Regions from separate parts of the Lysinibacillus sp. GW247-5R2A genome, predicted to be linked through region 2. Evidence: riboswitches for the same ligand, from Rfam matches in the RefSeq annotation. Region 2 holds a riboswitch; the other holds the start of a gene.

Region 1 (4,407 bases), on a different contig from region 2:
CACGTCAATTTTATTTTCTGAATATAATAAAACCTCCATACAAAAAGACCAGGTAGATAACCTGATCTTTCTTTAACTCCTTTTATTTTATTATTTTCGTTATCTTGATATAGATTCCTTCACTTCCTGACGTAATATTTTAGTAGCAGCTACCATATTAGCTAAAGCCGCGATTGTTTCTGGCTCTTTCCTTGTTTTTAAGCCACAGTCAGGATTAACCCAAAATTGATGTTTGTCTAGAACTTGTAAACTATCTTTCATAATGGTTAACATTTCGCCTTCACTCGGCACACGTGGGCTATGAATATCGTAAACACCTAATCCGATTCCTTTTGTATAAGGATTTACTTGAAGGGAAGAAATTAGCTCTCCATGGCTACGAGATGTTTCAATGGAAATCACATCTGCATCTAGCGCGCTAATGGGTTCTAAGAAATCGTTAAATTCGCAATAACACATATGTGTATGAATTTGTGTTTCATCCTTAACACTCGATGTAGCAAGCTTGAAGGCATTGACCGCCCAATCTAAGTAAGCCCCCCATTCTTCTTTACGAAGAGGTAACCCTTCTCGAAGTGCTGGTTCATCCACTTGAATAATGGAGATGCCTGCCGCTTCAAGTGCTTCCACTTCCTTGCGAAGTGCTAATGCAATTTGATAAGCGACATCTTTCCGAGAAATATCATCACGTACAAAGGACCAATTTAAAATGGTCACTGGTCCCGTCAGCATCCCTTTGACAAAGCGCTTCGTTAAGCTTTGAGCATACGCAGACTCTTTCACGGTAATGGCTGAAGACCATGCAACATCTCCATAAATTATCGGAGGCTTCACACAGCGAGAGCCATATGAAACGACCCATGCTTTTTCAGTAAAGGCAAAGCCCGTCAATTTCTCACCGAAATATTCGACCATATCTGTCCGCTCAAATTCTCCATGAACTAGTACGTCCATATCAAGATCCTCCTGCAAGTGAATCCAGCGCTTTGTTTCCAGTTCAATAAATGCTTCATAGTCATCATTCGACAATTGCTTCTTTCGCCAAGCATTACGATTTCTCTTCACCTCATCAGATTGAGGAAAGCTGCCGATTGTCGTTGTTGGGAATAGTGGCAGACCTAACGCCTGCTGCTGTATTTTTTGACGTTGACTAAAATCACTATGTCGCTCAAAATCCTTTGTTGATACGGATTGAGAGGCTTGCTGGATCATTTTATTTTGACGAATCGAATGATTTTTTAGTGCTTCAATGGCCTTCATACTTGCTGAGAAATTATGACGTAGCGTTCCGTCTTGATTTTTTCTATATTTAGTGAGCTCCATAATCTCTTCCATTTTTTCATCAGCAAACGCCAGTGCTTGTTTGAGAACAGGGTCCAGCTTCTTTTCAAGTGAAGTAGATATTGGTACATGTTGAAGGCTACTTGAAGGTTGAATCCACAATTCCTTCGCATCGCTAAGCTTTTCAATAGCTTGAATCGTGGCGTTAGCCTCCGCTAGGTTCGTACGCCATATATCACGACCATTAACAATACCTATAGCTAAAACTTTATCCTGAGGGAAACCAAATTGTCGAAGTGACTCCATATTCCCTTTATAGCCATGTACAAAATCTAAACCAAACCCTTCGACAGGCAAAGTAATCAATGTTTCATAGGAGCATAATGCTTCAAAATATGTTTGTAGCATTATTTTTGCTGCTGGAACAGTTGTCGCTAACTGAGCATAGATTTCCTGTACTAGCTTCCGTTCTGCTGAGTCAAGTGTCGTCACTAAAGAAGGCTCTTCTAATTGAATCCACTGAGCTCCTGCATCTACTAATTCTTGAATAATCTGAGCATAGAGAGGTAATAGCGCTACTAAATATTCAACCTGCGTTAATTTATTGTAGCCCTTAGTTAGCTTATAAAATGTATAGGGGCCAATAAGTGTCGGCTTCGCAATAATACCGAACGCTTCTTTTGCCTCTATAAAGTCGGCCAATACCTTATTTTCTGTTAGTTGCAACAGTTGCCCTTCATATTCAGGAACAATGTAGTGATAGTTGGTATTAAACCATTTGGTCATTTCACTAGCTACTGCTGAAGGATTACCTCTCGCTACACTATAGTAGGTATGTAAATCTACCCTTCCACCTTGCCAGTTAAAGCGCTTGGGTACTAAGCCAAACATTAAGGCTGTATCCAACATTCTATCGTACAATGTGAAATCTCCCACTGTCACTATATCGATGCCAGATTGTAGCTGCTTTTCAATCCGAGATAACCGAATACTTTTTAGGGTTGCCTGAAAATCCTCTTCCATTTGTTCTTGACGCCAAAATGCTTCTAACGCCTTCTTCCATTCACGATCATCTCCGATATATGGATAGCCAATGAGTGTACTAGTATAAGTCATATTTAATCTCCCCTTCATCAATAAGTTTATGGTTACTGGCTCTTACAAATTTGTGTCATCCCATGCTAGATTCAGTGGCTCTATATGAAAACCAGTGGATTTTGCTTTGGAATACAGAATAGTAGCATGAAAAAAAGCCATTCCCCTTCTCGGAAAATGGCTGCTTGGTAAAATTATTAAGACAAAAACAATACGAAAAAGTAGAATTTTCGCAAAATCTTTTGTTATCGCACAGTGCCTTTTTGGTCACTATTCACCACCTATTTCCACGTAGGTATTTGGTGTGTACTAGAAATTGGCAGGTCTCCTGGCTTCTCATCAACACGCCTCACAGCCTTCCCGGTTTCCCAGTGGCCTTTGTGATTTGCTCCGAATTACAGTTGCGGGACAGCGTCGGATTTGCACCGACTTCCCTTTTAAGCCAGACTTTCATCTGGCACCATTTCTTACACTCTATTCAGTTATGCCCCTACTATACCATATATTTCAGAATAGTAGAAATTGTTTTTACATAAAAATTTATCTATTTACTCTGTTTTAAATTGCCAACAATTTGGATCTTAGTGAAAATGCCTTATATTAATTGAACTAATTCCACATTAATTGTGCAAGCGAACTATTTATAATCTTTAATTCCAGCTTCAAAAGCCTGTCTATCTCCATTTTCAATCCCGTGCAATGCTTCTTGTAAAGCAAATGTACTTTTATAAAATTTAACTCGTTCAGATATTTCATGACCATTAGGGTATAGGTTAATACACATATCAAAAAAATCCTCACCATAGCTAGAAAGTATTCCAGCAAAGTCATACGCTGGATCTCCTAAACCCGACCCACCAAAGTCTATTATCCCAGAAATCATCCTTGTTTCTGGATCCCACAAAATGTTAGATGCTCCGAAATCTCCGTGTATAAGTGTTATATCTAAATTGGAGAATGCCTTCCCATTTAAAAACGTTTCAAAAGATTGTGAGATTTCCTGTTGAGCGTCTTTTCTCATAAAAGGAAATAATTTATTTTGAATCTTATTATACAAGTTATACATCTCTTCATGAGGATTACGAACCTTTAGTTTCAAATCTCGACTTGCTTTTTCTCCTGATATAGAATGAAGTTCTACAAGAAAAGAAACAAGTTGCTTTGCCAACCCTTTAACTAAATCAACACGCTTCACACCTATTAAACTTTCCTTCCACAAAGGAACACCATCTATTAGATGATATCCGGTGAAGACTTTACCTGGTTCTAACTCTTCAAAAGATTGATAAATTGGATTCGGAATAGGAGTTGAAATGGTACCTTTAATGTATTTTAAAATTTCCGTCTCTCTTTTTAATTGATTGATTCCAATTTTATATTTTGGAAACCTAAATACCAAAGATTTGTTTACAATAAACACATCATTATTCTGTCCAATTTCATTAGGATAAATGTCTTCAATGGAAAGGTCCGAATAAAGCGATTGAATGTTTTCAATAAAGTTATTAATCATTAGTAATATTCCTTTCAGTCTCTTTCTAGCTTTTTGATACGTAAACTCTTGTTGAACTATCTGTTCCTTTAGTTTAAAAACAATTCTTCACAAACTCAACTATACTTTAACAAAAAAATCCAAATCACTTAACAAGATGCTCCACAATCTGGCCATTGCCATGAATATAGACGCTTTCCTTATTACGAAAAGCGCCTGATTGTTGAATAAACAGTGATGAGTTTATCTCCAACTCAATATTCAAAACTCAATATTGGCTTTGGTCGTTTATTCCAATTAAAAATCTAATTATGAAACTATCTTCTACTTTCTTCGTAAATTAATTAAGTCAACTATTTCTAGAGGTGATCATAATGTACGAATACCATTTCGTTAAAGTGGAACTAAATGCTTGGGGTAGTAAACCAAAAGAAGATTATCAAAATATAATTCACCAATACGCATCTGAAGGATGGAGATTTGTTCAAATTTTTGCTCCTTCAACTAAAGGATATGGTTCCGCAGCTTATTTTGAATTA
Region 2 (4,407 bases):
ATATATTATTGATGTACGTGAAGAGGATGAAGTTGCACATGGCATGATTCCTGGTGCTCAGCACATTGCTCTTGGGACAATCCCAGAACGTCTAGAGGAATTAGATGAAACTAAGCCATATATTATCGTTTGTAAGGCTGGTGGCCGTTCAGCTAATGCTTGTTCTTATTTAGAGGCACAAGGATTTGATGTAACAAACCTTGAAGGCGGCATGTTAGCTTATGATGGCGAATTAGAATTTAAATAATGACATAATGAAAAAAGAAAGAGCGTATACTCTTTCTTTTTTCATATGCTTATTTTTGGAGTGAGTCCATGATGAGGCTAAAGTTTTTTTCAAAGTTCATGTACGGGTTCACATTTTTTTGGCCGCGAACCTTTGAGGCATAGCTGGCAAAATTTAAACCAGCACCGTATATTTGTAAAGCGCCATTCGCAAGATCTCCCTTTTGTAAAAGCTCAATGCCATCCTTTAAGAAATTTTCACTCTCATCGAAATGACATTCCGCCATGTATTTATCTCCACTATAAAATAATTTCAAATTTTCCATAATGACATACGCTGTTTCCTCACTGATGGAAGCATCAACATTCATTAATAACTGATTAATCGGTTTCACTAACTGAGCGTAATGACTATCATAATTTTCACAAGTCTCTGCAATAGCGTTTCTTAATTCTCTTGCATTCATTCTAACTCCTCCTTAAAAGAAAATTTTGTTCTTACCTATGAAGTAATTTGCGTTTCCTTTTCCCTTTTCCCTTTATCTATAAATCGTACTCTATAATTTTCAGAAATATGTTACAATTATATCGATGAAGGAGGGATTTTGTATGTTTCGTTCAATAGCACCCCCAACAATGTCTTTTCAGTAGAATCTACTGTTAAGGCATACAATAACAGTTTGCTCATTTTCACTAGATTCTACTGTGTAGGTTAATACTTATACGTAGAAAGTAGGAATTGTAATGAGCGGAAAATTAGCGTTTGTATTATCCATGATTATTTTTGGCGCAGTTGGTGTTTTTGCCAAGTATATCCCTTTGTCTTCAAGTGAAATCGCTTTTTGGATGAGCTTAATTGGTGCTTGTTTTTTGATAGTGATTTTTATTTATAAAAAGGAAAGTTTAACGAAAATAAGTATTCTCAAAAATAAGTGGAAATTAATTCTTTCTAGTGGTGCCTTATGTGGGAATTGGATTTTCTTATTTCAGGCTTATAAAGAAACAACAATTGCTAATGCTGCACTCAGTTATTATTTTGCACCAGTACTAGTTATCTGTTTATCTCCAATGATCTTAAGGGAGAAGCTAGTTGGCAGAAAAATTCTGTATGTCTGTGTGGCCATTATCGGGCTATTTTTGATTGTCCAAAGTCAAGGCATGGGAGACAGTAAACATTTTATGGGCATTGTCTACGGTCTTATCGCTGCATGCTTTTATACAGCTCTAACATTTACAAATAAATGTATATGTGGCTTAAAAGAACCGGAAAATACAATTATTCAACTATCTTTAGCAGCTTTTTTCCTTTGTTTTTATATACTTGGAACAACAGAGTTTCAGGTTATGACACTCAGTGTTAAGTCAGTCCTATTATTAATGACATTAGGTATTGTCCATGCAGGGGTAGGATTTTTATTGTTCTTTTGGGGCATGTCAAAGCTGAAAGGGCAAAGTATAGCCATTCTTAGCTATATAGATCCACTGACATCATTAGTTATTTCAACGATGATTATTGGAGAAAAAATGACGCTTCTACAAATAATAGGAGCGGTCCTATTATTAGGGTCAACATTGCTAAGTGAGCTAGAAAAAGAATAGACATACAAGTATCACATTCAAATATTGACAGAAGAAATATACTGTCGTAGATTAAAAATAGTTTAATATAAGCATTAGGTGCCCATTAAGGGAGAATAGGGAATAAAGTGAAAAGCTTTAGCGGACCCGCCACTGTAAAAGGGAGTTTAATAGTGAAAACCACTAGCTCATTGCTGGGAAGGTACTATGAAATGTTGAACTTAAGCCAGGAGACCTGCCTATTTGCTTGAAGAGGATATAGATGATGGAAAAGTCTGTAGTTTATTTGTCATGACAATAAACTACAGGCTTTTTATTTTGTCTTCATGAAGAACGAGAGGAGAAATGACAATGCAATTATTACATGACACAATTCAAAACATTCAAGGCGCTAATAAAAATAGTAGGGAGCAAGCAAGGAAGCGAATAGATATTCTTTGTAAGCCGCCAGGTAGCCTAGGTAAATTAGAGTCCATTGCTGTGCAACTTTCTGGGATTACAGGACAATTATATCCGGTGATTGATCAAAAGGTGATGATTGTCTGTGCAGCAGATCATGGAGTTTGTAAGGAAGGTGTGACGACGAACCCACAAGATGTTACTTTATTTCAAACATTAAATTTTCCAAAAGGAGGTACAGGTGTTTGTGCGATTGCAAGTGTGACGAATACGAAGGTTGTAACGGTAGATGTTGGCGTAAGGGATGATCTTCCACTCAATGCGGGCGTAATCGTTCAAAAAGTAAAATATGGTACAGATAACATGGCACAAGGCCCTGCTATGTCTAGAGAGGAGGCCATTCAATCTATTGAAGTGGGGATTCGTGTGGCAACAGATGAAATCATAAAAGGAGCCAATCTACTTGGAACAGGTGAGATGGGCATTGGTAATACAACGCCAAGTACTGCGATTTTAGCTGTTTTGACTGGCTATGACCCAATTGAAATAACAGGGTTTGGAGCAGGCGTTGGTCAAGGAGGAATTGCTCATAAAGCAGCGGTCATTGAAAAAGCAATTACGCTCAACAAACCCAATCCTAACGATATTATTGATGTTCTAGCTAAAGTTGGAGGGCTAGAGATTGGAGCTATGGCTGGTATAATCCTTGCAGCCGCAAGTCACCGAAAACCTGTTGTGATTGATGGATTTATTTCAACTATTGCTGCACTTATTGCTTATCACATTGAACCGAAAGTAAAGGACTTTATTATACCGTCTCATGCATCGGAGGAGCCAGGGGCTAAAATTGCTGCTGAATTACTAGGAGTAGAGCCCATGCTGCACATGAATATGCGGCTAGGAGAAGGTTCCGGTGCAGCCTTAGCCTTTCCTCTATTAGATGCTGCTTGCTCAATGATGAAAAATATGGTGACGCTGGAAGAAGCAATGAATCTTTTGGCTAAATAGTTACTGAAAAAAAATAAGCGCAAATAGTTAAGAAACCATTTGCGCTTATATAAACAATGATAGACTCTATGCCCGATTCAACCTTCGCAAAGGTAAACGCCATTTCATCATATAGGAAAGAATACGTAAGGCTGTTATTACCGCAAATAAAATATAAAGGAAGATATCTCCTGTAAAAACTTCAAATCCAATAACGAGCCCTGCGAGAGCAGCCCAAACACCATAGACTTCGTCACGAAGAACAAGTGGTTTTCGTCGAGCTAATAAATCACGCACGATACCACCACCTGACCCAGTTAAGACCGCAGCAACAATGACAGCGCTAATCGGCATATTTAGCTTTACGGCGTAGAGTGCGCCTTGAATAGCAAATGCTGATAAGCCAATTGCATCTGTAAAATTGCCCCAACGATGCCAGTGTTGAATCAAATGATGAGGAAAAATAAAAAATATGGTAATGGCAGCAAGTGCAATTTGAAACATCATATCCTGTCCCCATAATGTCGTGACAGGTAGCCCGATAAGTAAATTTCGAATAGCCCCTCCGCCAAAAGCAGTGACGATACCGAGTATATAAACACCGAATAAATCGTATTCCTCTTCCATTGCAATAATTGCCCCAGAAATAGCAAAGGCAATTGTACCAATAATACTAAAAACTTCCCAAGCCATCCCTTTCACCCCTTCTATAAATAAATGAATCTCATTCCTAAAGCAGAAAGATCCTGTAAGTAACAAAATCTATGAATTTAATAGCCAAAATTCATCATTAAATACTCTTCTTGAAATAAGTCCGCACATTAGCTTAGCGTAAATTTCGCTGAGAAACAATAGGCAAGTTTTACAGGGACCTATACAAATTGATAAGATGTTAATGAAATAAAGAAAAACATCTGTCATAAGCGTTCATTACAAGTAGACGATGAGGGAATTCTAGGAATATCGAGGTTCATTTAGATATGGAATCAAGTTTACGGAATATATGCATGACAATTGTGAAATGGAGAAGAAAAGAATGACGTTTACATCTAATTTATCAGCATCGACGCTATCTTTAGCGGCAACAATAGAAGAGAGAGTGAGACCTTTTCATGCTCAGGTGGAAGAGATGGCGTTTTACAACCAGCAAAAAGTGCTAGCGGCATTTCGAAAACATCAAGTTAGTGATTATCATTTACACCCATCCAATGGCTACGG

Evidence for each region. Region 2 has a riboswitch for cobalamin ahead of cobT (nicotinate-nucleotide--dimethylbenzimidazole phosphoribosyltransferase). Riboswitches for the same ligand answer to the same signal wherever they lie in the genome.
Region 1: it holds a riboswitch for cobalamin, as region 2 does, so the genes downstream of both, metE (5-methyltetrahydropteroyltriglutamate--homocysteine S-methyltransferase) here and cobT (nicotinate-nucleotide--dimethylbenzimidazole phosphoribosyltransferase) in region 2, are expected to answer to the same signal.

The regions. Positions count from the first base shown of each region.
Region 1 is NZ_JBWKZL010000002.1:168,109-172,515, forward strand. Features, by position in the region: gene metE (5-methyltetrahydropteroyltriglutamate--homocysteine S-methyltransferase) at 100-2,397, opposite strand; cobalamin riboswitch at 2,678-2,856, opposite strand; gene AC07YC_RS04470 (aminoglycoside phosphotransferase family protein) at 3,014-3,889, opposite strand; gene AC07YC_RS04475 (DUF4177 domain-containing protein) at 4,243-4,407, shown strand, end outside.
Region 2 is NZ_JBWKZL010000001.1:431,657-436,063, reverse strand. Features, by position in the region: gene AC07YC_RS02170 (rhodanese-like domain-containing protein) at 1-247, shown strand, start outside; gene AC07YC_RS02165 (hypothetical protein) at 297-692, opposite strand; gene AC07YC_RS02160 (DMT family transporter) at 970-1,824, shown strand; cobalamin riboswitch at 1,885-2,060, shown strand; gene cobT (nicotinate-nucleotide--dimethylbenzimidazole phosphoribosyltransferase) at 2,155-3,210, shown strand; gene AC07YC_RS02150 (trimeric intracellular cation channel family protein) at 3,277-3,882, opposite strand; gene AC07YC_RS02145 (methionine gamma-lyase family protein) at 4,226-4,407, shown strand, end outside.